DNA from 3 places in the Paenibacillus sp. FSL H3-0333 genome. Region 3 is predicted to be linked to each of the others. Evidence: riboswitches for the same ligand, from Rfam matches in the RefSeq annotation. Region 3 holds a riboswitch; each other region holds the start of a gene.
What was found. A riboswitch is a leader RNA that binds a small molecule or an ion and turns the genes downstream of it on or off. The one in region 3 is predicted to bind thiamine pyrophosphate.
Positions count from the first base shown of each region.

Region 1: linked by a shared signal. The riboswitch ahead of thiC (phosphomethylpyrimidine synthase ThiC) and the one ahead of MHH78_RS21985 (ABC transporter ATP-binding protein) in region 3 are both predicted to bind thiamine pyrophosphate.
Region 2: linked by a shared signal. The riboswitch ahead of MHH78_RS00330 (ABC transporter substrate-binding protein) and the one ahead of MHH78_RS21985 (ABC transporter ATP-binding protein) in region 3 are both predicted to bind thiamine pyrophosphate.

Region 1 is NZ_JBBODG010000001.1:395,251-405,455, forward strand. Features, by position in the region: gene whiA (DNA-binding protein WhiA) at 1-93, opposite strand, end outside; gene MHH78_RS01645 (gluconeogenesis factor YvcK family protein) at 112-1,053, opposite strand; gene rapZ (RNase adapter RapZ) at 1,111-2,010, opposite strand; gene MHH78_RS01655 (ROK family glucokinase) at 2,056-3,006, opposite strand; gene MHH78_RS01660 (DUF438 domain-containing protein) at 3,208-4,470, opposite strand; gene MHH78_RS01665 (DUF1858 domain-containing protein) at 4,485-4,712, opposite strand; gene thiC (phosphomethylpyrimidine synthase ThiC) at 4,927-6,621, opposite strand; TPP riboswitch at 6,773-6,879, opposite strand; gene trxB (thioredoxin-disulfide reductase) at 6,929-7,882, opposite strand; gene MHH78_RS01680 (tetratricopeptide repeat protein) at 7,929-9,377, opposite strand; gene MHH78_RS01685 (ribose-phosphate diphosphokinase) at 9,544-10,205, opposite strand, start outside.
Region 2 is NZ_JBBODG010000001.1:70,512-80,716, forward strand. Features, by position in the region: gene MHH78_RS00295 (response regulator transcription factor) at 1-570, opposite strand, end outside; gene MHH78_RS00300 (EAL domain-containing protein) at 670-1,704, opposite strand; gene MHH78_RS00305 (pyridoxamine 5'-phosphate oxidase family protein) at 1,913-2,332, opposite strand; gene MHH78_RS00310 (MFS transporter) at 2,492-3,676, shown strand; gene MHH78_RS00315 (hypothetical protein) at 3,724-5,175, shown strand; gene MHH78_RS00320 (sigma-70 family RNA polymerase sigma factor) at 5,360-5,971, shown strand; gene MHH78_RS00325 (hypothetical protein) at 5,946-7,337, shown strand; TPP riboswitch at 7,410-7,520, shown strand; gene MHH78_RS00330 (ABC transporter substrate-binding protein) at 7,669-8,739, shown strand; gene MHH78_RS00335 (thiamine-binding protein) at 8,792-9,085, shown strand; gene MHH78_RS00340 (ABC transporter permease) at 9,082-9,843, shown strand; gene MHH78_RS00345 (ABC transporter ATP-binding protein) at 9,924-10,205, shown strand, end outside.
Region 3 is NZ_JBBODG010000001.1:4,899,920-4,910,124, reverse strand. Features, by position in the region: gene MHH78_RS21995 (ABC transporter substrate-binding protein) at 1-724, opposite strand, end outside; gene MHH78_RS21990 (ABC transporter permease) at 721-1,497, opposite strand; gene MHH78_RS21985 (ABC transporter ATP-binding protein) at 1,478-2,248, opposite strand; TPP riboswitch at 2,382-2,484, opposite strand; gene MHH78_RS21980 (TetR/AcrR family transcriptional regulator) at 2,551-3,207, opposite strand; gene MHH78_RS21975 (DHA2 family efflux MFS transporter permease subunit) at 3,358-4,878, shown strand; gene MHH78_RS21970 (amino acid ABC transporter substrate-binding protein) at 5,151-6,005, shown strand; gene MHH78_RS21965 (amino acid ABC transporter permease) at 6,005-6,673, shown strand; gene MHH78_RS21960 (amino acid ABC transporter ATP-binding protein) at 6,692-7,441, shown strand; gene MHH78_RS21955 (S-layer homology domain-containing protein) at 8,151-8,825, opposite strand; gene MHH78_RS21950 (hypothetical protein) at 8,940-9,515, opposite strand; gene fur (ferric iron uptake transcriptional regulator) at 9,803-10,205, shown strand, end outside.

The DNA.
Region 1 (10,205 bases), 4.5 Mb from region 3:
CATTCGGATCAGCGCTGACATTTCCGCTTTCTCGCAGCAGGGCTGGCTCTCGACCATCGTCAGCTCTTTTTTGGTAAGGGCCGCAAAAGACAAGGGGCTCACCTCTTTCATTTAACTCTTTCTGTCAATCCAATCCTTCACCAGCTGGAAAATATGGTGACTGAGCTTATCTGTATCATGCCGCAAATAGGTTTTAAATAATACCAGCTTGTCAGCAATCACCTTATACCCGTTGCCGTCCACGGCCTCACGGTCAAGCTGTACCGGACGGGCACCCTTCTCGGCGTATTTGATCTGCACCTGCTCCGGGATCTCCCCGTCATTGACGATCACATAATCGAACAGATGCAGCCCGATATGGTCATATACGGCCTGTAGATGGTCATTAACCGTGTAATTATCCGTCTCACCCGGCTGGGTCATTACATTGCATACAAAAATCTTAATGGCCTCGGAAGCTACCACGGCTTCTGCCAGCTTCGGCACCAGCAGATTCGGCAGAATGCTGGTATACAGACTGCCCGGACCGAGCAGAATAGCATCTGCGTTGCGGATAGCCTCCAGCGCCTCCGGCAGCGGCTCAACATCCACCGGCTCCAGAAATACGCGCTTGATGACGCCTCCCGCCTCCGGGATTTTGGATTCACCGGTAATCAGCGTTCCATCCGCCATCTCGGCGTGCAGGATTACCGCCTCTCCGGCCGCAGGCAGCACACGGCCGCGAACGGCGAACAGCCGGCTAAGCTCCCGGACTGCTGTAACGAAGTCCCCCGAGATGTCAGTCAGTGCAGCCAGAATCAGATTGCCCAGGCTATGCCCGGCTAAGCCTTCTCCGCTGCTGAAGCGGTACTTCATAATCTGTGCCATCAGAGGCTCAACGTCAGCCATAGCCGTAAGTACGTTGCGGATATCCCCGGGCGGCGGCATCTGCAGCTCACTGCGCAGAATCCCGGAGCTTCCCCCGTCATCTGCGACAGTTACGATCGCCGTGATATCCAGCGGCTTCTCCTTCAGCCCCCGGAGCATCACCGAGAGTCCGGTCCCGCCACCCATCACGACGATCTTTGGACGCTGTCCTTGTTCTTCAGCCACTATTCATCCCTTCTCTCATCAATGCCGGTCGCGTTCGGAGTCCCGATGGCTGACTGCCACCGCTTCCGTCTCGCTAACCCCCAGCATTTTGCCCAGGTATTCGGCGATGGCTACCGAACGGTGTTTGCCGCCCGTACAGCCGATGCCGATAATAATCTGGGATTTACCTTCCTTGCGGTATTGCGGAATAAGGAATTGAAGCATATCTAGCAGCTTGGTCAGGAATTCTTGCGTTTCAGGCCATTTCATTACGTAGTCGTACACCTCGTTGTCTTGGCCTGTCTTGGGCCGCAGCTGATCCACATAATGCGGATTAGGCAGGAAGCGGACGTCGAATACCAGGTCAGCATCAATCGGAATCCCATACTTGAATCCAAACGAAGTAATGTTAACCGAGAGGGTGCTTTTCCCGAGGTGGGAGAAGCGTGACACTATTTTTTCTTTGAGCTGAACCGGCTTCATGCTGCTGGTATCCAGACACAGGGTAGCTGAATTCTTCAGCTCCTCCAGCATCTGGCGCTCCATGCGGATGCCGTCCAGCGGCATGCCCTTCGGAGCAAGCGGATGATGCCTCCGGCTCTCCTTGTAACGCTGTACAAGCACTGAATCTGTGGCGTCCAGGAAAAGGATCTCACACCCGATCGTTGACTCGTCCTTGATGTAGGCCAGAGACTCCGACAGGGCGGTGAAGAATTCCCGCCCCCGAAGGTCGATGACCAGCGCCACCTTGGCGATTTTACCCTTGGACTGCTCAATCAGCTCAGCGAATTTCGGGATTAGCACAGGCGGAAGATTATCCACGCAGAAGAACCCCAGATCCTCCAGGCTCTGCACGGCAATCGTCTTGCCCGCACCCGACATGCCTGTAATGATAATCAGGGTGGCATGGGCGGGCAGGGTTTGCTCGAGGTCGGTCATTACAGCATCCCTCCCTATGATTAGTATATGAATAATTCCGGTCTTTTAAGAACGCAGCAGCAGGCCTGCCGCACCAATAATACCGGCGTCATTGCCAAGCGCTGCAGGTACAATCGTAACACCGGTCTGCAGAGGGGCAGGCGCCAGCTTGGCGAATACCCGACGGACTTCATCGAACAGAATATCGCCTGCCTTGGAGACTCCGCCGCCGACGATGAATACTTCAGGGTTCAGAACCGCTGCAACGGAAGCCATTGATTTGCCCAGGTAGAAGGCCGCCCGGTTCACAATCCGCAGCGCAGCTTCATCGCCTGCCTTGGCGGCATCGAATACTTCCTTCGCAGCGATTTTTTCAACGGTGGACAAGGAGGTCCGGTCCCCGCGTGCTACAGCATCGTTCGCCATACGGATAATGCCTGTCGCTGAGGAAACGGTTTCCAAACAGCCCATGTTCCCGCAGCCGCACTGGATCGCTTCCAGATCGGGCACCACGGAGATATGTCCAAGCTCACCGGCCAGACCGGCAAATCCCTGATACACCTTACCATTAATGATAATACCGCCGCCGACACCCGTACCGAGCGTATAGCAGACACAATTCTCTATGCCGCGCCCTGCACCGCTCCAGGCTTCGCCCAGTGCAGCCACGTTGGCATCATTGTCTATTTTGACTGGCTTGTTCAGGCGACCCTCCAGAATGGAGCGGATCGGCACATCTCTAAATCCTATGTTGGGCGCAAGGATGATGATACCTTCACGAATATTCGTAAATCCGGCCAGTCCCGCACCGACACCAGCCAGCTGGTCCCAGGAGTACGGAGAGTCCTCCACAATCTGGCGTACATACTTCTCGATATTATCGATGACAGCATCGACGCCATCCGCAGTCCCTGTCGGACCTTCGTAAGTGTGCAGCAGGCTTCCCTCGGCATTACAGATTCCAACCTTAATCGTGGTACCACCTAAATCCACGCCAACGTAGATATGTTCAGACATGTTACAAGCCACCTTTTTCTATGCTAAAATAGTTAATCCTACGTACCCACTATAATAGAACCCTCCCCTGCGGTCAAGGAAAGGCGATACACCCGGGGCAATGGACTTCAGTTCTTATTTGTTAACAAAAAGACTTTCTCACCAGGCAGGCAAGAAAGTCCGTTCATTCTCTTCTATTGTAGGGTGCCAGATACCTTAATGCTATTCGGACAAAATCCGCTTCTGGCCCTCAAGGGCACGGATCGGTGCGATATTCTGGGTGAATTCCAGCGTCCCCATATAACGGCCTTCTGCATCCCGCACGGCGAAATAACGGATATAGATGAATTTATCCTTGATGTTAATCCAGAAATCCTCGGCATCCTTCACTCCGGCTTTGAAATCAGCCAGCAGCTTCTCAACAACATGCACACTTTGCGGCGGATGGCAGTTCTGTACGGTGCGGCCGATAACGGCCTTCGTCCGGGCGAAGATCCGTTCCTTGCCATGCGAGAAGTAGCGGACGACATCGTTCTCGTCGATAAAGGTCAGATCCACCGGCAGATGATTCATCAGCGTCTCGAGCTGGTGGAGCGACAGCAGTCCGGTCTCAAACCGGATGAAGCCCTGCGGGGACAGGCCTTCCCCTTCTTCCGCCGGAACATCAGCACCCTCAGGCTCCGCTGCACGCTCCGGTATCCATTCCTGATCGGGCGCAGTCAGGCAGAAGCCGATTTCATCGCTTTCGCGGGCGATCCGGACCCACTCATCCTCAGTCAGCTTATCCAGCGCCATCGGGAGCAGAATATTCTCTTCTTTGAAGATCATCTCATTGACTTCCTTAATGATCTCCTCCAGTGCGGCTGTAATCTGCCCGCTGTCCCCGTTATAGGCGCTAAGCGCCTTCTTGGCTTCCTTGATCATATTGCGGATTCCGTCATCCACTCCCCACATTACCTTCGTAGGACCGTATATGCCGTACTTCTCCAGGTAGGGGAAGAGCAGATTCTCCTTGCGGCTGTAGTGCTTGTCGAGATCCAGCAGCAGACTCAGGTCCTCCAGCAGCTTGAAAATAATCTCCTCGGTGGCGTTCTTCTTGAACTTATCTGCATGCAGCTCCAGCCGGAAGTTGACCAGACGCTCGATCTCGCGGTTCTCCAGCTTGAACGTATGCACGGGATGACCGGGCTGCTCCTCGGGCTTAGATGAACGGTGAATCTGTTCAATCGAGCCTTTGAAAATTGCCGTATGCACAGAGCAGAGGCGCTGTACTTCCTCTACCGGAATGCCTTCCTCGGTCATCAGGGAGTGCTCCATGGCGGAGATTTCCTCCACCGTAACATCGCCTACCGCCTCTTCAAATCGCGCCTTAACCTCCTCCACGCTTTTGCCCGCATGCAGCTCCTTGATGATCTCTCTCAGCATAGCCTGGCGGCGTGTCTGTTCCGGAATATCGACCTCGCGGTTATTAATCAGTTCGCTCATCGCAATCTCTCCTTCTATTCTATAATCTCGAAACCATGCTGCTGAAAGGCCAGCCGAACGGTTTCCAGCTCTATTTTCTTTAATTTCATTCCTTTGGACAGGGTCATCAATCTTCCTGCAGTCTGCAGCATTCCAGGCTTCGCAATATCACGGAATCCCAGCTCCACCATGATCTCCACCACTTCCAGGTGCCTGGTTACCAGTTCAAAGACCGATTCATCCAGCTTCAACGCTTTGCTCATCCTTTTGCACACCTCACTAATGAGAATTCTTCTCAACACCAGCTTAGCATAGGGTACAGGGGTGAATTGTGATTGTAATCACTAACTACAAAAAGACTATCCCCGCCAGCCATTCAGCTTGGGGGATAGCCTTAGAATAATACGTTTCCGCTGTATTCACGGCCTCTCGGCCATGAACAACGTACCTACATATAGATTAGGTCATGCAGCTAAGTTACAGTGATTGGCTCCATCTATGGGAATTCCGGATATCATGCGAAATCCGCATGCTGCAGAATTTAGGGCCGCACATCGAGCAGAAATGCGCCTGCTTTGCCCCCTCCGCAGGCAGGGTCTCATCATGATACGCCTGCGCCCTTTCCGGGTCCAGGGAGAGATGAAACTGGTCGCGCCAGCGGAACTCGAACCGCGCCTTGGACAACGCGTTGTCCCGGTCCTGCGCACCCGGATGTCCCTTGGCGAGGTCTGCGGCATGTGCAGCGATTTTGTAGGTAATGACTCCTTCGCGCACATCATTCTTGTCAGGCAGGCCTAAATGCTCCTTAGGTGTAACGTAACACAGCATTGCCGTTCCAAGCCCCCCGATTATCGCTGCCCCGATGGCCGACGTGATGTGATCATAGCCGGGTGCAATATCCGTAGTTAGCGGACCGAGGGTATAGAAAGGAGCTTCGTGGCAAATCTCAAGCTGCTTGTCCATATTCTCCTTGATCTTGTGCATTGGCACATGGCCCGGACCTTCTACCATAACCTGAACATCGTGCTTCCAGGCAAGCGCAGTCAGCTCTCCCAGCGTCTCCAGCTCGGCGAACTGAGCTTCATCATTGGCATCGGCGATAGAGCCGGGACGCAGGCCATCCCCCAGTGAGAAGGCCACATCATACGTCTTCATGATCTCACATATATCTTCGAAGTGTGTGTACAGGAAGTTCTCCTGCTGATGAGCCAGGCACCAGGCAGCCATAATCGATCCGCCCCGGGATACGATGCCGGTCATTCTCCGGGCAGTGAGCGGAATATAGCGCCGCAGCACCCCGGCATGAATGGTGAAGTAATCCACCCCCTGCTCAGCCTGCTCAATCAGCGTGTCGCGATAAAGCTCCCAGGTTAAGTCCTCGGCTATACCGTTCACCTTCTCCAGCGCCTGGTATATGGGCACTGTCCCGACCGGCACAGGAGAATTGCGGATAATCCATTCCCGGGTGGTATGGATCTTAGAGCCGGTGGAGAGATCCATGATGGTATCAGCCCCCCAGCGGGTCGCCCACCGCATCTTCTCCACCTCCTCTTCAATAGAAGAAGTGACCGCCGAATTTCCGATGTTGGCATTGATCTTCACCAGGAAGTTACGGCCGATAATCATCGGCTCACTCTCCGGGTGATTGATATTGGCCGGAATAATAGCACGGCCCGCAGCCACCTCATCCCTTACGAACTCTTTCCGGGTATTCTCTCGGATCGCAATATACTCCATTTCCGGTGTGATGATCCCTTGCCTTGCATAATGCAGCTGAGTCACATTGCCGCCTACATAGGCCCGCCGGGGATTCCTGCACAGTCCTGGATAAGCTTCTGCGGCAGCCCCTTCTCTGCGGATTCCGTTATCCTCCGGCCGGACGGCTCTTCCGGTGTACTCCTCCGAATCGCCACGCTCCGCGATCCAGCTTGAACGGTGCGGCGGCAGTCCCCTCCGAATGTCCATCTCCTCCGCGGCATCCGTGTACATACCGCTTGTGTCATAGACACACAGCGGAGCATTTTCCTCTTCCCCGGCAACGCCTTCGGTTCTGCTGAGGCTGATCTCCCGCATCGGAACCCGGATATCCGGGCGTGAGCCCTCCACATACACTTTACGGCTTGCGGGGAATCCGGAAAGATCCACCTCTTCGTTCTTCATCATTTCTGACATTCCAATCTCCTCCTCTTCACTCTGTGAGTCAATCAGATAAGATGTCACGCAGCAGACTGAGCCGAAGAATCTATAGATTCCTGCAAGTCAAAAAGCCGCTCCACCTGGAGCGGCTTTATTAAAGGAACAGTCAAATAAGACTGTATTCAAAAAAGGTCCGACTCCACTTTCCTACGCTGGTATGATCCAGATCAGGTTCAAGGGTCCGGAAATTCAATTTTCCCGTCTCAGCCTATTCAGGCTCCCCTAGTGGGTATCTTATCTAATTAAATACATTTTACCTGTATGGGTAATTCTTGTAAACCCGTTATTTATCCAGCGATTCGCTCCAGTCGTGCACCATCGTGCCTTCCAGGAACTTCTCGGCATCCATAGCGGCCATACAGCCGGTTCCCGCTGCCGATATCGCTTGACGGTAACGTGTATCCTGTACATCGCCGCAGGCGAATACACCCGGGATGTTGGTCTCGGTGGTACCCGGGTTCACCACGATATAACCGTTGGCATCGGTGTTAATCTGGCCGCCTAAGAAGGCTGTGTTCGGTGTGTGTCCAATCGCTACGAACACACCGTCTGCTTCTACCAGCTCTGTCAGACCTGTCTCATTATTAAGCACCGTAAGGCCCTTCACTCCGGTCTCTCCTACCGTTACTTCAACCGGTGTGCGGTTCAAGGCCCAGGTTACCTTGCTGTTGTCACGCGCCCGGTCCTGCATGATCTTCGAGGCCCGCAGCTCGGGACGGCGGTGAACCAGCGTTACGCTGGACGCAAAGCGGGTCAGGAAGCTGGCTTCCTCCATAGCGGAGTCTCCGCCGCCGACGACGACAATCTTTTTATTACGGAAAAAGAAGCCGTCACAGGTCGCACAGGTGCTGACCCCGCGTCCCACATTCTCCTGCTCGCCCGGAATGCCCAGATATCTTGCAGAGGCCCCGGTTGAAATAATAACCGACTCCGCTTCCAGTACACCCATTCCGTCCACTGTTACCTTGAAAGGACGCTGTGAGAAGTCCACCGACTCCACCCAGCCATTCTTGAATTCAGCGCCGAAGCGTTCCGCCTGCTTGCGCATATTGTCCATCAGGTCCGGACCCAGAATCCCTTCAGGGAAGCCTGGAAAGTTCTCCACTTCTGTCGTCGTTGTCAGTTGTCCCCCCGGCTGTAAGCCTTCAATGACCAGCGGGCTCAGGTTCGCACGCGCCAGATAAATCGCGGCAGTCAGCCCGGCCGGGCCTGTTCCGATTACAATCGTTTTGTACATTACATTGGCCTCCTTACAAGTAGGTGTTCTTACAACAGCAATTGCTTCAAATACGGGTAGTGGACGGCGATAAGCCGCCGGTTCCGGGCAGCATCCCCTTGGGTCCGGGAGCAGCCGCAGGCTCCTGCTCTTCGCCGGGCGAGCCGCCGGCTTCATTCAGGTTCTCCCCGATCAGCCGCTGAAGGCTGAACAATACCGCCTCCTGCAGGCGGTCCTCCTGCAGCGGCTCCTGCTCCAGAACTCCGCGCAGTACCTCGGACATCTCCTCGTCCTCAATCCAGCGGAGAGCCTCGGTCACCTGAAGCTTCGTAGCGGAATCGCCGTAGCGCAGCGCCCAGAAGAACGAGGCGCGCAGCAGCGGATTATTCCGCACTTCTTCAGTGAATCTGCCCGTATTGCCCTTCCACTGCTTCAGCTGCTCCTGGAAGGGCAGCTGATAGTTATAGCTGACAGCAGGCATAGGCTGTCCTTCTGCCCGGGCCTGCTGGAGCTGGGACAGGAAGAACGCCGGGACAGCGGAAGCAGGGTCCAGCTTGGCTGCCTGTCTCCAGCAGCGCAGCGCCTCATCATGTTTTCCGCTATTGCTTGCCGCGGCCGCACAGTAATGATACAGCCCGGCATCTCCGGCGACCTCCTCATCCTTCAGCAGACGGCGGAAATGGCTGTAAGCGGCAGCGTGCCGGCCCAGGATACCCATGGTTGTAGCCATTTTGAATACATGCTCCTGATGGAACGGCACCGTTGCTTCAAGCATACCGAGCAGCGTTTCAAGCTGTTCCTTATCTCCTGCATACTGCAGGAAGATGGCCATATTGCACAGAGCATGCAGATTGCCGGGGTCTTGCTTCAGCACCTCATTCAGACATTCCTTCGCCTTGGCGAACCGGCCCATATAGAAATGAGCTAATGCCAGATTATTATGCGCAGCCAAAAAATCCGGGGTACCCGCAGTGATCTCCTCCAGCAGCTCTACAGCCTGAGGGAACTTACCCTCCTCCAGCAGACTACGCGCCCGGTCATGCTCTACGACTCCCTCACGGCTGCGGATACGCACCAGCGGAGCAGGCCGGTTCAGCTCATATTGCAGCAGCTCCATCAGTTCTTCGGATTCGGTCATGAACTCGCCGTTAGCATCCTCTTCCAAGTAAGTGACCAGCGAACGCTCCGCCTCTTCAAAGCTTTCCATATTAGCGAAGTTATTAGCCATGTAGAAATGGCATTCTGTCATAGCGGGGTCGATTTTCTCCAGAACATGGATAAGAATCTCGTTAGATGCGGTATAATTGCCCATCTCAGATAATATACCCGCCATATTGCAATGATTCACCGGATTATCCGGCTCATATTCAACAGCTTTGCGAAAATTTCTTAATGCCTTATCATATTGAAAGCGGTCCAGCGACCGAACGGCTCTTTCAAAGAAAAAATTGGCATCCAGAGTGACCGGAATGACATTACTGTGCTCCGCGGCATTCTCTGAAGTTCTCTCTATCATGGAAGCAAGGCACCTCCCTTGTTTCAGCTTCCCTAGCCTTACCTGTTCGTTTCCATTTATGGTCTCGGCTGTCTTCTTCACACAGTATACCACATGTGGCAACGAGATTCTCAAGTCTCAGAGAGAGAGCTAACGGGAGGGAAAAGCTCAAAAAAAGACGCGGGAGTTAAATCCCCGCGTCTCTGAACAGCTTATCTATGGAACCGCCCTCGATGATAATACGCGTGGCCTCAGCCAGCATGGGAGCTACCGAGAGCACTGCGAATCTGCTGGAATGCTCGTCCGGCAGGGCAATCGAATCGGTAATGACAATCTCGTCGATATTGGGATGATCCATCCGCTCAAGCGCATCCCCGGAGAACAGTCCGTGCGTAGCACAGACGATACTGTTCCGGGCGCCCCGCTCCTTCAGGCCCTCCACCACATTGACGATCGTGGTTCCGGTATCTATAAGATCCTCTATAATGATTGGCGTCCTGCCTTCCACATCACCAATGACATGCGTAATCACCGATTCATTATGCGCCGGACGCTTCTTAATCATGATGGCGAACGGCGAATCCAGCCGGCTGGCCAGCTTCTCCGCCATGGACGCTCGTCCCGCATCCGGGGAGACCACGACCAGATCGGTAAGCCCCTTCACCTTCAGATAACCGCTAATCAGATCAAGCGCCGTCAGATGATCGACCGGAATATTGAAGAATCCCTGTATGGCTGCGGCATGCAGATCAATCGTAATTACGCGCGTTGCACCGGCGGTGGTCAGCACATCGGCGACCATTTTGGCCGAGATCGGCTCACGTGGTGCGGACTTACGCTCCTGCCGGG
Region 2 (10,205 bases), 4.8 Mb from region 3:
CGTCTTGTCGCCTTCGATATAGCTCTCCCCCCAGACCGCCTCATAGATCTGCTCCTTGGTCAGAATCTGGCCCAGATGCCGCAGCAGATAAGAGAAGATCTGAAACTGCTTACCGGTAAGCATAATTTCCCGTCCGGTCGCAGCTTCAGTGACCACACTGCTCCCCGGTATGACAACCAGATGCTTAAGGGTCAACTGAGCGGGCGCGGCAGCGCCGCTTCTTCTCAGCAGAACCTCGATTCTCGCCGCCAGCTCATCGGGATGAAACGGCTTGGTCAGATAATCATCCGCGAAGTCCAGCCCCTGAAGCTTATCGTCAATGGAGGTGCGCGCCGAGAGCATCAGAACTGGCAGCTCCGGATAAGCCCGCTTCAGCCGCTGGCCGACGGTGAAGCCGTCCAGCCCCGGCAGCATCACATCCAGAATCGCAAGCTGGCAGCCCTCTGCAGCTTCAAGCGCCCCGTCTCCGCTCTCCAGCCAGCGCACAGCATATTCCCGTTCCCGCAGATCTGCAGCTACGACACTGCCGATCTCCCGGTCATCTTCTACGTACAATAGGGTTACACTCACGTTGTTCTCCGTCCTTTCTTTCTTCAACTGGCAAAACAAATCCCCGGATACCGGCAGTCTTGAGGTCTGCCGGTATCCGGGGAGAATCATACTTGCTGTTCAGGCCGTAATTCCGAACCTTCCCGGCGGCTTATCCTCCGGCAGCCCGAACAGATAGCCTTGTCCCAAGTCCATACCGAGATCACGGCAGATCAGGAATTCCTCACGGCGTTCAATGCCTTCGGCCAGCAGGCTTGCACCGAATTCTCCGGCCCTGGAGATAATCTCCCTAAGCATCCGCTGCTTCCCCTCATCCCGGTCACAGAAGCTGATCAGACTACGGTCAACCTTGACATAATCCGGCTGAAGGAGGGACATCAGCTCTAGCGTGGAGTAGCCCGCGCCGACATCATCCAGCGCAACGCGCATCCCCTGCTGGCGGTATTCAGCGAAGATGGCGCGCAGATGGGCAATATCGCTGATCTGCTCGGTCTCCACAACTTCAAATACATAATCCTCCGGGTCCTGGTCCAGCCTCCGGATCGCCTCGAAGGTATGGGTCAGACAATACTTGGGATTATAAATAGAAGAGGGCAGGAAGTTAATGAACCGCTTGATGCCCTTAGGCAGCAGCTTACTGCCGGTCTCGATCGCCGAGATCCGGGCGGCCCGGTCAAGGAAGGAATGAAATCCTGTCCGCCGGGCAATCTCAAACAGCTCATAGGGCTGAAAATAACTGCCCTGGGGCAGCGGGCGCAGCAGAAATTCAAAGCCGACAATCTCCTCGCTGAAATTCACAATCGGCTGCATGTGGCTGCAAAAATCATGGCTCATAATGATGGACACCAGATTCTCGTTAGCGAAGCGGACCTTCAGCTGATCGAAGGTCAGCCACCGGTCCGGAGCCGCAGGAGCACCTTTGCTCTTAACGCATACGGATAAGGAGTCCGCTATGTCCTTAGCCGCCACAAGCATTTCTATAAGCTTCAACAGCTCTTCCTTACTATGATATGGAATGATACAGGTCTTGCTTGTCTGAAATACTTCATAACCGGCATTCCGGATGGCAGCAGCCAGCGGATCAGAGCAGGGGCGGAGCTTCAGCTCCCCTTGATCCTCAATCGGGTCGATGTCAGCACAATCAACACAGTTCATGGCAATCCCCTCCGCCTCATGATGTCGATAACCTGAGGTCATTATATCATGATTCCTCCGGCACAATCCGAAAAGCAGCAGCAGAAAGGGCCCCCTATGAACCATGAAGGTTCCTAAGAGGCCCGGATTGCCGGACTATATAGTACTTAGGCTTAGGCGGAACTTATCCGTTACCGGCCACTGCCATCCTTTTACCGGAGACAACCGCTTAAGACTGCCATACCCCGTGCTCACCGTTCTTGCCCATATATTCAATCCGCGAAGGGGACAGCTCAAGAATGACATAATCGGGATCATCCGGTCCCTTGAACCATTTCTCCAGGGATTCATTCCATACCTTAGAGCGCAAGCTATCATCCTTCGTCACAGCAACTGTAGCTTCAATCTCCAGTACATCCTTACCGCCGCCCTGTTCATAGCCAAGCAAGAGACTAGCATTCGGATTATCCTGAAGCTCTTCTACCTTATGAGTCTTGCGGTTAGTTGCCAGATAGATGGACAGTCCGTCATGAAATATCGCCATGTAACGCACCTTAGGCTTGTTACCGGCCTCAATCGTGCCGAAGGAACCGAACCTGTTATCGTCCAGCACCTGTATGATTGTTTTCTCCAGCTCTTTGTTATCCATTGACGTCACAGCTCCCTTCAAATTCATGTGAATATAAGTTTATATATTCACGTCCACGGTTTGGATTTATGATTAACCTGTGCCTAATATAGTGTACCCTTCCCGTTCATTCTGAATCCCGCCATCTGTTCATAAATTGATTCATAAGGAGTCTTATTCTTGAAAAAACTAATCTGGATCGGCTGTCTCTCCTATTTCGTAATCGGCCTCGCCCATGTCGTCCTGGGCTCCATTCTTCCAGTGCTGCTCCAGCATTATGACCGCAGCTACAGTGCAGGGGGCGAGCTGATCTTCAGCCAGTTCGCGGGCTTCCTGGCCGGCGTACTGGTCTCGCCGCTGCTGAACCGGCGGTTCGGCAAGCGCGGCGGCATTCTGATTGCCACCGGCCTGCTGTTCAGCGCCGAGATTACCTACGCCTTCCTCCCGCCCTGGGGCTGGATGTACGTAATTGCCGTAGCCGCAGGGTTCGGCTTCGGGATGATCGAAGCCGTCATCGGCACGATTATTATAGCCGCAGTCACCGAAGGAACGGCGGTTGCCATGAGCCGGCTGGAGGTGCTGTTCGGTGTCGGGGCGCTGCTCATGCCGCTGGCGGCCAGTCCGCTGATTGCCGCAGGGCAGTGGAGGCTGGCCTTCCTGATCGTTGCCGCCTTCTCCCTCCTCTCGCTGCTCTTCTGGGCGAAGAGCAGATTCGGCCCGCTGGACAGCGCGCTGAATGAGCGGCCTGCCCGCCCTGACCGCGCTGCGGCAGCGGAAGCGGGAACCACCAGACGGTTGTCCTTGCCCTACAAGGGCAAGCAATGGGTCGTGCTGGGCTTGTTCATTCTGTTCTTCTTTCTCTATGTAGGCACTGAGATGAGCCTGGTGAATTTCATGCCGGCGATCTTCATTGCGAAGCTGGGCATGAGCGAGGCCGCGGCTGCACTCACGGTGACCTTCTTCTGGCTGGCCATGTCGGCGGGCAGACTGTTCGCCGGTGTCATCGCCGAGAAGATTTCCTACCGCATCTATGTGCTCGTCAGCTGCTTTGCCGCTTTGCTGCTGCTCGTTATTTTCCCGTTCGCCGGTCACCGGCTTGCCGCCTTTGCGATCATCCTGCTGCTTGGCCTGTTCATGTCCGGCATCTTCTCGATCGCGCTGGTCTTCTCCAGCAAGCTGCTGCCCGGCGCGGAAGAATCCACGCCCAGCATTATGATCGCCTCCGGCGGAATTGGCGGCGCAGTGCTGCCGCTGCTGACCGGCTGGTCCATGGATCATCTGCAGATCGCCCAGACCTCAGGACTTTTGGCCGCTTTTGCCGCGCTGTTATTCGTGCTGAGCGTAACCGCCTGGAGAATTGGGTAATTGAAGCTACAAGGTCCGTATTCTGCGAATAAGGATGGAACCCACCCATGGCTATACCGCATTCCGAGCCCACTCTGCATACCGCCTTGCTGCAATTCATTTTCCCCTTTTCGATGAAGGCGGAAGTCGATCAAGAGCTGATTGAGAGTCTTCAGGAGGATGGATTTACGCGTTTTTTTCTGGAGAACAAAGAACTGGAGCAGGCCTATTACGGAGAGAATCACTGTGTATCCCATGAGACAATGGAGCGCAGCTATCTTCCGTTTGCCGCTCATGTCTTGTTTCCGCGTGAGAAGGACAGGGATTCCTTCCGCCGCTTTTCCCGGGTGAACGATCTGCTGTGCGGGCTGAAAATGCCCTTCCGGACGGTTCCCTTCCGCGTGCTGTCAACCGATGTGTTCCTCTGCCCGTTCGAGCTGGGCTTCCTGACGGTAAGAGTGGCTATTGAGGAGGAGAATCTCCCCTTCAGCATGGTGCTGGAATTCGCCGACCGGTTCCGCAACCTGGAGGATGTGAGTGTTCAGGATGAGCATACCTTCATCCATTGTCATAAGAAGTCTTTTGCCCGGGTGGAGGACTTCGTGTTCAGGCATCTGGCAGCCGGGCTGGAGCCGTATCTCGATCCTGCGGAGACGAATGGCAATTATTTCGAGACCCTGCCCTTCTTCGTCGATGAACGGATGCTGGTGCAGGCCTTCTACGGCGTTAATCTCCCTGAGGATGAGGAAGAGATCAGTGTCGAAATGCTCTACCGTGCCTCTCAGGTGGATGGTCTGACCATCGACGGCAGCCCCTACATGAGTGCAAGTGATCCAGACTATATCAAGCAGTACACCCGGGAGCATTGCTATAGCCGCTGGGGGCCGGACACCTACTATATGACCAATGAGCAGACCTTCTGCTGCGTGAGCCGGGCTGAGCCGGAGATTGCCGCCAACCTGATCAGCCAGATGTACGGCGAATATTATTACGGAATGCTGCTGAGTATTTTTCATAAAATCGTGCTGCTGAAGCTCGCCAACCTCCACTCCCGGCTGCGCATCAACCACGACAACGACGAGATCGAGAATCTGATCTTCCTGATCAACAAATTCTCGGCCAAATTCTACTTCCTGGAGCTGATTTCGCAGTCGCAGGGGCGGGAGATTTTTTTTCAGCTGCGTAAGGTGTATGGCAATGATGCCCTGTTCGATGAGGTGAAAATGACCCTGAATGACCTGTTCCAGTACCAGGACAAATTCCAGGCCAAACGGCGGGATACGCTCCTGATGGTGCTCACGGTATTCACGGTCATCAGCGGGATATACGGGATGAATCAGGTCATCGAGGATCTGAAGGGCCAGATCGACTGGAGCAAAATGCTGGAGTACTCCGCGTTCGAGTATCTGGCTCTGTTCCTGACCTTCTCGGGGATCACCGTCAGTGTCGGCTTAACGCTGAGAGAGATCTGGAACGGCATCCGCAGCCGCCGCAAGAAGCGGCATTATACGAGGGATTAAGACACATCCGAATAGGATAAGCAAAATAACAGCGATGCTTCCGCCAGGGGAGTATCGCTTTTTTTGGTACTCATTCAGAGATCTTGTGAGTGATTCGTCTGTCATCCAGCGTAGTAACCAGTAGTTAGACATAATCAGCACTATGCTTCCACCTGAAGGATGGAAAGAACTACCGGAGGTTCATATGACACCTAAAGACTATGACAGCCTCTCCTGGCCCGGCAGGTTCAGCAGAGGAGATAAGCAGGCACTTGCCGATGTTATGGATTACTACGGAACGGATGTGCTTAGGCTGGTCAAACGCATTCTGGGCGGCTGCGGGCGGGCAGAGGATGCTGAAGAATGTGTCAGCGATGTGTTTCTGGCTGCCTGGAACAACATTGAACGTTATGACCCGGTACGCGCCTCGTTCCGCACATGGATATTCTTGCTCGCCAAATATAAGGCACTGGATCTAAGACGCAAATTGCAGTCTGAACTCGGCGGGAGGATTGAGGAAACAGCGCTGGATATACAGAGTGGAAATAACACCGAACAGGAGATTCTTCAGCGCGAGTCAGCGGGGGAATTGCTCCGCCATATCGGGCAGCTGCATGAACCGGACCGCAGCCTGCTTCTGCGCCGGTATTATCTGTATGAGAGTCTGGATGAACTGGCTGCGGCTTTTGGTTTAAGTAAAAAAGCTGTGGAGAACCGGCTGTACCGGTGCCGGATCATCCTGAAGCAAGCTATGCAGCAGACAGATCAAGAAGGAGAGGGGGACTTAGGCCATGAAGAAAGAGTTGAACACCGATGAAAGTGAGCTATTCGATCAACTCGATGCGCTGGAGTTCAGTGAAGCTGAGCTTGCCTTGAACACAGTGTCCGCTGAGCCGCGTTTAGCTGCTCCATCGGAAGAGGAGCTTGAAGCCTTGCAGCGGATCAGAATGCGCACCTTATCCCTGATTGAGACCACTCCCGCAGAGCAGCGTCTGCCTCCCGTCCGCAAGAGCCGCAGGCAGGCATTTACCAGAGTTGCTGCAGCCCTCCTTATTGCAGCAGGACTGGTGGTCACTTCGCCCAGCGTCCAGGCAGGTCTAAAGCAAGTCTTCAGCTTCTTGCCCGGCCTCCACACCGTGCTGGAGAATAGCCCGAACAGTCCGCTATATGTGCTGAAGAAGCCCTTCACCGCTGCTGTAGGCAAGGGTGAGCTGACCGTCAATGCTATACTTGTGCAAGAGAACCGAGCAACCATTAATCTGCGGGGGCAAAATATTCCCATTATTAATGAATTTCAAGCAGATATCGGAGGAAGCCGCTACACCTTCACGTTCAATTCGCGCACTTTCTCCGGAGACTGGGATGCAAGTTATAGCGCTCTTCTTCCCCCTGATTTCACTTTACAGGCTGAAGGAGCGGTTACCTTGTATATCAATGGCATGGTCCTCGGCCCGCTGGTCCTTGGGTCGCCGGAGACCGCCGATGACCTGCAGCAGCTCGGGGTCAGCGATATTCAGCAGGATGTGCGGATTTCAGCTTTTCCGGTACGTCTGGATGACAGGTTTGTCCGTGTTGAGTTGGTTTCGGCGCTCATGCGGACGGCATCCGCTGCGTCTTCTTATAGACTGGAGCCGCTAAGCTTCTGGAGCGGCACATCTGTCAAGGATGCAGCAGGAGCGGATGTCCCTATTGAGTATTCTAAATTCTCTATAGGCTACCCTTCCGAGCTCTTGTTCCGTGAACAGAAGGAGGCCGGGGAGGACGCTTATACGGTGGTTATTCCCTACATGCAGGTATCCGATCAGAAAGCCGCCTCCCAGGAACTTACCCTGCCGCTGCCCACTGTTGGAGAGAGCAGAACACTGGAGATTACTGCTGAGATCGCCGGCTGTCCGGTAGATTTCACCCGTATCACGCGAAGCAGTGAGACCCAGGTCACTGTAGACGTGGACTTGAAATTTGACCCGGCGATGGTAAAGTCGCTTACCCATTTCACTATTAGCTATGCTGGCTCTAAGGAACCTTATTTCTTTAGCTATAAGGAGAGTGAAGGAACTCCGCCTTTCATGAAGGCTCTTCATCTGAATGCAAAGCCTGACGCGGACATGCTGCGTATTAAATTGTCCAGGCCCGTGTTTGTATTGAAAGGTCCCTGGACTCTGCCGCTCAAACTGGGGGATTAGGATATGGAGGGTGGACAATGTCGAAGCTGCCGTCTATAATACACCGTAAGAACATAGCAATACCCGTGAACTTTATAGAACCAGGGGTGCTGGAATTGGCCGGCTGAGATTGTATCCCACAAGATACTGACCCTTACACCTGATCTGGATAATGCCAGCGTAGGAATCTTCATTCAACACAGTGCCTTGAGCGGTACTGAAGCTGAATCCCCTCACGCAAGTCACTGGCGTCCCGATCTTCGGGACGCTTTTTTGATTCTAAGTATGTACAGGAATAGGGTTTCTGTAAGCTCTGAAGACCAGGGGTTGCTGGAAGGAGAGAAAAAGAGAAATGGGAGTCAAAAAAACAGGAATGCTGCTGATCAGCTCCATGCTGGTTCTCGCGGTCGCGGGATGTGGCGGCGGGAACAACAGCGGCAATGCGGGGGCCAGCGCACCTGCTGCCGGTAACAGCACGGCTGCACCTGATGCAACCGCAGCCGCACCCACGGATGCCAAGACGCTGACGCCGGTCAAGATTGCCCTGGACTGGACGCCGAACACGAATCATACCGGCCTGTATGCAGCCAAAGAGCTGGGCTATTACGCGGAGGAAGGTCTTGACGTCCAGATTGTACAGCCTGGCGCTGCCGGGTCGGATACAATGGTCACTTCCGGCGAAGCCCAGTTCGGCATCAGTGCCCAGGAGGCGCTGACCCTGGCCCGTCTGCAGGATGTGCCGCTGGTATCGATTGCTGCAATCATTCAGCATAATACCTCGGGCTTCGCGGCTCCGAAGGACCGCAATATTAAGACGCCGAAGGATTTTGAAGGCAAAACGTACGGAGGCTGGGGCTCCCCTGCGGAGCAGGCTGCCATGAAAGCCATTATGGACCCCGAAGGCGGGGATGTCTCCAAGGTGAAGCTGGTGAATATCGGCGAAGCGGACTTTTTCACAGCCGTGAAGCGGGATATTGACTTCGCCTGGATCTTCTATGCCTGGACCGGGGTGGAAGCCGAGCTGCGCGGGGAGCCGCTGGATATGCTGTATCTTAAGGATTATGCGCCGCAGCTTGATTACTACACACCGGTGCTGACCACCAGCGAGAAGGAGATCGCCGAGCATCCTGAAGTGGTGAAGGCCTTCCTTAAGGCTACGTCAAAAGGCTATCAGTACGCCATCGACCACCCGGAAGAAGCCGCGACGGTCTTGTCCGATGCTGTACCTGATCTGGACCCCAAGCTGGTGCTGGCCAGCCAGAAATGGCTTAGCCCGAAATACAAGGACGACGCCCCGCGCTGGGGTGAGCAGAAGCTTGAGATCTGGAAGAATTACGCCGACTGGATGTACGGCCTGAAGCTGCTGGATAAGCCGCTGGATGCGGAGAGTACGTTTACGAATGAATTTTTGCCGGAATCATAATGAACCCGCATGGCGGGAATCTTATACTTAACTTGGAGAGGAAGGATTCATCATGGCTAACACACTGCTCAGCATTCAGGTAATTCCCAAGACACCGAACAACGAGGATTCCATCCCTTACGTGGACAAGGCTATAGAGGTCATTCAAAAGTCAGGCGTGAAGCATCAGGTGAATCCACTGGAGACCACGATGGAAGGCGAGCTGTCCGAGCTGCTGGATATTGTGCGTGATATGCATGAGGCGCTGATCGCTTCCGGCAGTCCTAGTGTCATCTCACAAATCAAGATCGCCCATAATCCGGGCGGCATCAGCATGGATAAGCTGACGGAGAAATACCGGCCGTGAGAAGCACCTGGAAGCTAGTGTGGCCGCCCTTTGTGGCGGTCCTCTTTTTTGTCGGGATATGGCAGCTATCAGTCATGCTGTTCGACATCCCGGCTTACCAGCTGCCCAGCCCCGCGGATATCGCGCGTGAGACGAAGAACAACGCCTCCGGGATTTGGGAGCACACCGCCGCCACGCTGCGGCTGACCCTGATCGGCTTCCCGGTCGGCACAGGCATCGGCCTGCTCACCGCCTTGCTGCTGCATCTGCTGCCCTGGGTCAAGCGAGCGCTCTATCCGCTGCTGATCCTCAGCCAGAATGTGCCCTCCATTGCGCTTGCCCCGCTGCTGATTATCTGGTTCGGGTTCGGCCTGCTGCCCAAAATCATCCTGATCACCCTCGTCTGCTTCTTCCCTGTGGCTGTTGCGACCATGGGCGGGCTGACGCAAAGCGACCGGGTAATGCTGAATTATATGAAGATGGCCGGTGCAGGCAAGTGGCAGATCTTCACCAAGCTGGAGCTTCCCGGCTCGCTGCCCTCCCTGTTCTCCGGGCTCAAAATCTCCGCCACTTATGCGGTGATGGGCGCAGTGGTGGCCGAATGGATCGGCGCCGACAAAGGGATCGGCTACTATATGCTGCTGCAGAAGTCCTCTTACCGTGCGGACCGGATGTTCGTGGCCATCGCTATTATCGTGCTGCTGAGTCTCGTATTATTCGCGCTCATTGCCCTGCTGGAGAGATGGCTGGTGCGCTGGAAGCCGCGCAAGGAAGCTTAATGCCCAAGGAAGGATATCCCAACACGGAAGTACTTATAATCAACTGAAGGAGGTTACGCGAAGTGTCTGAGCTTACGAGGATTGAACTGGAGAAGGCGGACGGAGACGGACGCCTGGGTACTCGGAGTGTGCCGCCTGCGCTCGAAGTCAGCGGCATCAGCAAGTCGTTCAAGCACCGCCGCCGGGAGACACAGGTGCTGAATCAGGTGTCCCTGACCGTGGAGCCGCAGGAATTCGTCTCCATTGTCGGCCCGTCCGGCTGCGGCAAAAGCACGCTGTTCCATATTATCGGCGGCCTTACGCTGCCGGATACCGGAACCGTCCGCATGAACGGCATCCCGGTGACCGGGCAGCGCGGCAAG
Region 3 (10,205 bases):
AGCGGACCGGATGGCCTTCCTGCTCCAGAATCAGCTGCTCATGGTTGATGAACCCGCCCATAATGCCATCCACCCGTCCGGTGGAGAGAGCAGGGATCAGCTCATAGCCGACATCCACCAGCTTGAGGGAGGAAGGGTCCCCGCCGTCGCTTTTGACCATCGTGTTCAGCATGGCTTCATACAACGGGACGGAGGAATATCCGGCTTGCTTGCCGGACAGCTCTCCGGGGCGGGTAATGCCGCTGTCTGCGGCTACCATGAGATGATTCAGCGGATGACGCACCAGCGCGGCAATCGACTTGACTGGAATCTGCTCACCCCGTGCCATCAGCACCTGGGGCTGATAACTGAGTGCCAGATCCACCTTCCCCGCAGCAACAAGCTTCAGCGCATCATTGGTATCGGCCGGCATCTGAATCTCAACCTCCAGACCTTCCTCAGCGAAATAGCCTTCAGCCTCTGCCGCATACAAAAAGGAGTGGACAGCATTGGGATACCAATCGAGCATAATCGTCAGCTTATGGGCCCCGCCTTTAGCCCCGGTCCCCGCCCCGGCCTCAGAGGTAGAGGGTGCAGCAGCCGGGGAGCCGGAGGCCGCCGGATTGTCCGTATTGGCACAGCCTGCCAGGACAGGCAGCATACATAGCAGCAGAGCGGGCAGCAGCAGCTTGACTGGCTTTGATATTCCACTCAACAGATAACGGGTATAGCGGATAGTAGTCATGAATAACGTCCTCTTTTCTTCAGAATAATCTTCTCCAGCGCGGCGACTGCCAGAAACAGCAGGATACCGAGCAGGGATAATAAGACAACAGCGGCGAACATCTTGGCGCTCTGCAGATTCCCGGCCATTCTGCGGCTGAAATAGCCCAGCCCCTGGCTGCCCCCAAGCCATTCCCCAATGGTTGCACCAATCACACAGTACACAGCCGACAGCTTCAGCCCGGAGAAAAAAGAGGGTAAAGCCAGCGGAACGCCCACCTTCCCGAGAATCTGCCAGCGGTTCGCGCCATATGTCAGCAGCAGCTCCCGGTAGGCGTCCGTGTTCTTGGACAACCCGTCATAGGTGCCGATGACCACCGGGAAGAAAGCGGTCAGGAAGACAACGGCGACCTTGCTCCATAGGGTGTAGCCGAACCACATGATGAACAGGGGAGAGAGGGCGATCAGCGGAACCGTCTGGCTGATAATCAGCAGCGGGTACAGCGCCTTGGCCAGCGGACGGAACAGATGCATGGCGATTCCCAGCAGGCTGCCGCAGACCACGGATAGTGCGAAGCCTGTGAGCACTTCAAGCAGTGTGGCGGGCAGATGTACCCCGAACAATAGATGGCGCTCTTCCATCAATGCCATCCACACCGCAGACGGAGCCGGAAGGATGAAGGGAGGAACCAGGCCCAGCCGGGCTACAGTCTCCCAGACTGCAAGCGTCAGCAGGGCGAGCAGGGCAGCCGGACCGTAATGCTGGAGCAATCTTCTAGGAGCGGCGGTTCTCATATAGCTTCAGCTCCAATTCCTGGCGCAGGGCGGCGAACTGCGGCTCATAGTTCAGACTGTGATGACGCGGGCGGGGGAGACCGGCTGGGAATTCCTGCATCCCGCTGCCGCCACTGCCCGTCATTAGATAGATTCTGTCACTGAGCAGCAGAGCCTCCTCCAGATCATGGGTGATGAACAGCACCGTCTTGTCCAGCTCTGCCCATAACTCCAACAGCCAGCGCTGCAATGAACGCTTGGTAATGGCATCAAGCGCCCCGAACGGCTCATCGAGCAGCAGCAGATCATTCCCCGCCGCCACGGTGCGGAGGACCGCCACGCGCTGGCGCATACCGCCGGACAGCTCCTGGGGATAAGCCCCTTCGGTTCCCTCAAGGCCGAAGCGTTGCAGCAGGGTACGGATCTCGGCCACAGCGGCCGCTTTGGGACGGCTGCGCTTGAGTTCCCAAGGCAGCAGACAATTGTCCAGCACGGTGCGCCAAGGGAGGAGGAGATCCTGCTGCGGCATGTAGGCCACACTGCCCAGCCTCTTCGCTGCTGTAATGGACTCGGCTCCGTTCAGCATAATTCTGCCGCTGCCCGGCTCTAGCAGACCGGCGATGATTTTGAACAAAGTGCTTTTGCCGCATCCGCTTCCGCCTACGACAGAAATGAATTCGCCGCGCTGCACATTCATGGATAGCCCTGAGAAGACTGGGGTCCGGGACGAACCCGTCCCGAAAGCATAGGATAGATTGCTAATGTTGATCATAAGACTATGTACGAAACCTCCTGGATTGATTGATATAGATACTGTGTTGAGCACAAAAAAGCCCCATTCATTCCCGGAGGAATGAATGGGGCGGAAGGTACAGTCAGCTGCGGCCCTGTGACGGGAACCACTGATACATTCTGCTCCACTTCCCTCCGCTGGTATGATCCAGATCAGGTTCAAAGGGTCCGGAGCTTAAGCTCCGTCTCAGTCGGCCGACTCCCCTAGTGAATAATGTTGCTATTGAATTCGTAATTGCTACTTAATATACCACAAATTCCCCTCTTGTAAAGAGCAGGCGGTCAGCGCTTCGCCAGACCGGTCACGAACAAGGTGACGATGCCCCGGGAGATGTCCAGCTTGGAGGAGTGGTGCCGCTTCTGCTCATACAGGTACAGATCAGGGCTGAGAACAGAGATTAAGGCCGTGGCGGCAAAGGCAGGATCAATGTCAATAATCTCACCGCCCTCCGCAGCACGCTGCAGCAGCTCTGTCATCATCACCCCCAGCCGCTGAAAAAAAGGATGCTCAAACTGGGTCAGCTGCTTCTTGCCGGTGAACTCGGCTTTGATCATATTCAGCAGCTCGGCATACTGCTCAATGAAATCGGCAATCTGCTCAATGCTGCTCTGCAGCTGAGCGAGAGCCGGAGCTTCACCGGCACTGGCAGCCACCTGCTGCTCCAGCCCGGACAGGAATTGATCTGCGCTGCCCTTCAGCAGTGCAGAACAGATCTCACCCTTGTCCGTGAAGCGGCGGTACAGGGAGCCTTGTCCTATGCCTGCCCGCTTGGCAATGCTGTACATGCTGACCGCCTCAAGACCGCTCTCGGTGAACAACTGGCGGGCAGCTTCAAGAATCCGCTGTACATAAGGATCGGCGGACCCGGGCGGAGCAGATTCTATGGCTTGCGGAGCTGAGCGCGGGAGCTGTGCAGCATCGGTGTCTGGCTTTTTCATGAGTACCCCTTTCAGAAAAGAATTGACACATCGGACAATTGTCCGTAGACTATGAATTGCACTTACGGACAGTTGTCCGTTCACTCATTATATAGAACAATCTGCCCGCAGGTCAATGTAGAACGCGGACAGCTCAGGAGGAGAAGAGACATGGATCAGACCTTGAAGCAGGAAGCCGATTTCCGGCTGTCCAGCATTCTGGTTCCGCTGCTGGCCATTATTGCCGGAGTATTTATGGTTGTGCTGGACAGTACGGCAATGAATGTAGCCTTGTCCAGGCTGGTGGTGGATTTCAAGACGGACCTGCATACGCTGCAGTGGGTAGTTACCGGATATATGCTGGCTCAGGCTTCAGTTATTCCACTGTCAGGCTGGCTGTCTGACCGGTTCGGGGCCAAGACGGTCTTCCTGACGGCGGTAATTGTGTTTACGATAGGCTCGATTCTGTGCGCTACACCAAGCAGCGCCGAATGGTTGATTGTTTTCCGGGTCATTCAGGGACTTGGCGGTGGCTGTGTGCTCCCTGTCGGGATGGCCTATGTGTACAGACTGGCTCCCAAAAGTAAGGTTGGCGTTGTCATGGGGATTATGGGTATTCCCGTCCTGTTCGCACCCGCTATTGGTCCGGTATTGTCGGGCTGGCTGGTTGAATACCATTCCTGGCGCTGGATCTTCCTCATTAATATTCCGATTGGCATTATTGCTGTGCTGATCGGACTGCGCAAGCTGCCGAATGCGGCGAAGAACAGCGTGCCCGGCATGGATAAGCTCGGTATGGTTCTTGGCCCGCTGGCTTTTGCTTCGCTCACTTACGGGGTCAGCCAGGGCGCGCAGAGCTGGACCTCTGAGAAGACGCTGATCGGGCTGCTGCTGGGCGCTGTGGCGCTGATCGCTTTTGTCATCGCTGAACTGCGCTCCAAGACACCGCTGCTGGAGCTGCGGATTCTGAAATCCGTTGATTTCACGACAGGGATCATCGTGCAGTGGATTGCCCAGTTCGGCTTATATGGCGCGTTATTCCTGCTCCCGCAATTTCTGCAGCAGGCCCGCGGCTTCGGCGCATTTGATACCGGCCTGACGCTGCTGCCGCAAGCGATTGCTTCCGGGCTGATGATGCCGGTTGCCGGAATCCTGTTCGACCGGATCGGTGTGCGCTGGCTCGTGGTCTGCGGTCTCAGTCTGGTCTCCGGTGCGTTATTCCAGTACTCCCATGTGGATCTTACCACGCAGAGCCGCGACCTGATCCTTCCGCTAATCATGTGCGGGGCCGGAATGGGCATGATGATGATGCCGATGAACACGCATCTGCTCAACAAGGCGCCAAGCCATCTGGTGAACCGGGTAACCTCGCTGACGAATTCGATGCAGCAGGTGATTACCTCGCTGGCCGTCTCGACGCTGGTTACGATTCTGACGGCAAGAACAACGGCGCGCGGTACCGAGATGCAGGAGGCCGCTGCCGCTGCCGGAAAGAGTACCGCAGGCGCTTCGCAGGATGCGCTTCTGCTGGCTAAGCAGACGGTATTGTCGCAGGGCTTCGCGGACACGTTCCACATTATGATGTTTGTCGCACTTGGCGGTGCGGTCCTTGGACTGCTGCTGCGCCGGGGCCGCCATTCCGGAGCTGAGCGTTCCAAGGAAAAGGCGGCACCGGAAATCATGCACGTATAGTAATGCCCATATAGAAGCAGAGCTTATGTCCTCCATAGAGCAGCGATTCTCCTTTTGCCGGAGGGTCGCTTTTTGTGTTGATTTCTCTTCTGGATATCCTGATGCCGGAGCAGAATTTGGGGCAAGCTAAGCTATGGAAAATCAATATAATATAAATCCGATGTATATAATCGGAAAAAGTTATTGACGCAGGTAACACCCCGGTGTTACGATTCATTTTGCCACTAATTACGGTGCCTGAAGAGAAGAAGATACGAGAGGGGATTCATCGAATGAAAAAACTAAGTCTAACTATTATGCTGCTCCTGACCATGGTCACGGCTGCGGCTTGCGGAAGCAACAATACGGACAAGACAGCAACGGGCGGCAACACTCCGGCTGAACCTACGGCTGCGGCTACAGAGGGTGCAGCTTCCGGGGAGCAGAACAGCCTGGAAACCGTCAAAGCCAGCGGCAAGCTGCGCATCGGAACCGAAGGAACCTACGCACCGTTCACCTTCCATGATGCGGACGGCAAGCTGACGGGCTTCGATGTCGAGATTGCCGAGGAAGTCACCAAGCGCCTGGGTGTGAAGCCGGAGTTCATTGAGACGCAGTGGGACGGGATTTTTGCAGGGATGGATGCGAAGCGCTTCGATGTGATTTTCAATGAAGTCTCTATCACCGATGAGCGCAAAGTGAAATATGATTTCTCTGATCCGTATATTGTCTCCAAGGCTGTGCTGATTGTGCCGGAGGATAATCAGGATATTAAGACATTCGCTGATCTCAAGGGTAAAAAAGCTGGCCAGTCGCTCACCAGCAACCTCGGCAAAATCGCCACAGACAACGGTGCCGAGATCGTATCTACCGAAGGCTTCAACCAGGCGATTGATCTGCTGCTCTCCGGACGGATTGACGCCACTGTCAATGACGGCTTGTCTTTCCTAGATCTGAAGAAGCAGAAGCCGGATGTCAAGATCAAGCAGGTGGATGAGATTGCCGAAGGCTCGCATAGTGCCGCAGTCTTCCTGAAAGGGAATGACGAGCTGGTGCAGGCTGTGAACGAAGCACTGACCGCTATGAAGAGCGACGGAACCTACCTTAAGATCTCCGAGAAGTACTTCGGCACTGACGTATCGAAATGATGGATGACCGCCAAATACAAATATTTCTCGATTCATTGCTGCCTCTGTTCAAAGCAGGGGTGGCTTTTACCCTTCCGTTAGCACTGGTATCATTCATCCTGGGCCTACTGCTGGCTGTAATTACGGCACTTGCCCGGCTGTCCTCCTGGAGGCTTCCGAAGCTGATCGCCCGCTTCTACGTCTGGGTGATTCGGGGAACGCCGCTGCTGGTGCAGCTGTTTATTATTTTCTATGGACTGCCCGCCGCCGGGATTGTGCTTGATCCATTCATCGCCGCTGTCATCGGGTTCACGCTCAGTGTTGGGGCCTACTCCTCCGAGATTGTCCGGGCTGCCATCCTGTCTATCCACAAAGGCCAGTGGGAGGCCGCGTTCTCGGTGGGGATGAGCCGGAAGCAGGCTCTGCGCCGGGTGATTTTGCCTCAAGCGGCCCGTGTGTCGGTTCCGCCGTTATCGAATTCTTTTATTAGCCTGGTTAAGGATACTTCGCTTGCGGCCAGTATTACTTATGTTGAGATTTTCCGAAAAGCCCAGCAGATTGTGGCGACAACCTATGAACCCCTGCTGCTGTATTGCGAAGCGGCGTTGTTCTATCTGCTGTTCTGTTCCGTATTGTCGGCGCTGCAGAATTACTTGGAGAAGCGGCTGGACCGGTATTCGGCCAGTTAAGGTGAAGGAGGCATACGCATGATTGAAATACGCGATTTACATAAGTCCTTCGGGCCGCTTGCGGTGCTAAAAGGTGTGGATCTCGCCGTTGAACACGGCCAGGTCATGGTCATCATCGGACCTTCCGGCTCCGGCAAAACCACGCTGCTGCGCTGCTTCAACCTGCTGGAGACCCCTGACAAGGGCAGTCTTACGCTGAACACGTTTAAGCTGGATTTCACCCCGGGCGCCAAAATTCCACAGCGTACCGTACTGTCCCTGCGCCAGCAGACAGGCATGGTGTTCCAGTCTTATAATCTGTTCCCGCATATGACGGCGATCGGCAATGTCATGGAGGGACAGGTCACAGTGCAAAAGCGTTCCAAGGAGGAAGCGCGCAGCAAGGCGCTGGCACTCTTGGACAAGGTGGGTCTGGCAGACAAGGCAGATGCGTATCCGCATCAGCTGTCCGGCGGCCAGCAGCAGCGTGTAGCGATAGCCCGCGCCATGGCGGTCTCACCGGAGGTGCTGCTGTTCGATGAGCCGACCTCAGCGCTTGACCCTGAGCTGGTCGGCGAGGTGCTGAAGGTCATCAAGCAGCTGGCCCGGGAAGGCATGACCATGGTCATCGTCACCCATGAGATGAAATTCGCGGCCGATGTGGCCGACCGGATCATCCTGATGGATAACGGAGTCATTCTGGAGCAGGGAACCCCCCGGGAGGTACTGGAGCAGACGAAGAACCCGCGCGCACTTCAATTCCTGAACCGGCTCAGCGGGGAAGAGTGATTGCGGGAAGGAGTATATTAAGGCAGACCGGGAGGGGAGTCCTGGTCTGTCTTTTTATTGTTTTGAAGGGAATTATAGTTACTGTTTTGCGGATAAAGTGTTACCAAATGTATGTGAAAACAGCATTGTGTTCGCAAACGGGCATATGGACAAAATGTATGTGAAAAACAGTATACATTGTGTTCGCAAACAGGCATATGGAGCAAATGTATGTGAAAAACAGTATACATTGTGTTCGCAAGCAGGTATATGGACCGAATGTATGTGAAAAACAGCATACATTGTGTTCGCAAGCAGGCCTATGGGCCAAATGTATGTGGAAAACAGCATACATTGTGTTTACGCGAAGATGAGGTGGTAGGCAAACGTAAACGAAGAAGTGCACTTGAATCCGTGTTTGTAATTCCCCTCTTAAACAGCGGAGCGGTCGCCTTTGTATCCGGATTTTCACCGATTAGGGGAATGAAAAAAATCTGGATGCAAGAGCGATTGGAACAACATTCCGTTTGCGGAGCGTGCTCCTAAGCGTCGCCGTAATTTATACTCCATTACAAATACAATAAAAAACAGGGGGTCCTAATATTTCATTTCACAATAAGCCTACGTACTTCCTGTCAAAAAAACAAGACTGCCCCTAGCCGTAACGGCTTCCGGGACAGCCTTTGATCTATCATACGCGGGGGAACGGTATGAACTAACCTAACTTCCTTTACTTCTGTGTGCCGCCATCGCTAACGGACTTCAAGTAATCCAGCGTGTTATACAGCATTACTGCTGCTTCAGCGCGGGTAATAGTGCTCTTCGGATTGAACTTGCCGCTGGCATCGAGGGCAGTGATCTTGTATTTCAGCGCCCGCTGAATACTGCCCTGATAGGAAGGGTCCAGCGCGTCTGCATCTGTAAGTTCAACTGGGACAAGATTGATCATCGGCAGGTTACCGGCCTTTTCCACGGCTTGAACCAGCATACTGGTATACAGCTCTTTGGTAATCGGCTTGGCCGGATCGATATTGGCCGGGATATTCACACCATTATAATGGGCATTAATGAAGGCTTCGGCGTACCAGGCATTGTCTTTTACTTTGGAGAACAGCGCACTTGCCTGTGGTGCCTTATTGAAATCAATCGCTGCCAGGCTAAGCTGGAGACCGCCGGAGATAAACTGTATCCCCTGCGCTGTAGTTACTGTGGATGCCGGCAGAAATTGGGTGTCGGAGATTCCTTTGATCAGGCCCTGCTCCTTCAGAGAGTTGATCTTATCCTTACCGCTCACCTGGCCGATATCCTTGAAGCTACTGCCGGCTGCGAAAATTTGTCCGCCAAGAGAGAAGGAAAGGAGGGTTACTGCTGTAATAGCTGCGATCGTGTTTTTTTTCATACTCATCTGAATTCCACCTCTATTATAGGGTTGGGCCGTTTGGCCTGTATCAACTCCTCTAACGTAATGAGATCAGAAAAGGTTGCAAGCGAATGAATCCCGTTCTACAGGTCCGGTCAGCTACATCATTTCCTGAAACAGCAGATTGCGGTAGGGGTACCGGCTGAATCGGGTCTTGAACAGCAGTGCTATTCCGCTTTCTTCAATCGTTACGGATTTCAGTGACGTTGTCTTCACATGGCTGCGGACCATCGCCCTTACCGCCCGGTTGTCCTTACGCCGGATGGCGGCAGCCATCGCTTCCGCGAAGCTCCGGTTAACCGCAAGCTCCTGGTAGAGCGGGATGATGGAACGCGCTATGCAGCGGTGGGCGTCTGTATTGAAGGTGAACTGAGCGGTTCCCGGCGGAATCGTCGTGCCATTGGTATAGAAGGCAACCGGCAGCGGAAAGGGAAAAGAGATAAAATAACCGATCCCGTTCGTTCCGTAATTCTCCGCATCCGCAAGTGCGGGGATACTGTGGAGCAAGCTGCCCATCAGGTCCAGGTCGGCAGTGACAATCGCGGTTGTCCATTGCCTGGCATAACTGCGGTTTCCGGCAATTTTCCGGTAGAACGGCAGCATGGCCGCAGCTACGCTGCGCAGTACACGGGCTGTTACAAGCCGCTGCGTCTGCTTAGGTTGTACTTTCGCCATCCGGATCATCCTCACTTTTTTACATATTCGTTTCAATATAAGCACCTATAGGTTTCATGTGATCTTGATATAGAGTATGGGGATAGCGGGCACTTCGGAATGGGCGGACCCGGTTTCGGCAGAAATATTATCTATGCGTGGAGTGGCAGAGGGGGGCTATTACGGGCAAGTGGTGTTATACTGGTGTCAGGACTTTTTTTTGACGGGCAAGTTTGTTATGCTTATATCGTAACGATTACTAATTATTCTGCGGGAATTGTTCTGCTTCCGGAAAGGTGGGAACCCGGGTGAACCGAGTGGCAAATATCAGCCAGCAGTTTGCGGCTCATAATTATAAGCTTACACCACAGCGTGAGGCGATAGTGAGGGTGCTGCTGGATAATGAGAAGGATCATCTAAGCGTGGAAGAGGTATATATGCTGGTCAAGCGCAGTTACCCGCATTTGGGGCTGGCGACCGTCTACCGTACCTTGGAGCTGCTGTGTGAACTTCATATTGTGCAAAAAATGAATTTCGGCGACGGGGTCGCCCGTTATGATCTGCGCGACGACGATCATGTGCATATGCATCATCACCTGATCTGCAATGTATGCGGTAAGCTGGAAGAGATCAAGGATGATTGGCTGGTGGAGCTGGAGGCGCGGGTAGCCCGTGAATATGGCTTCAGTGTGACTGATCACCGTCTCGATT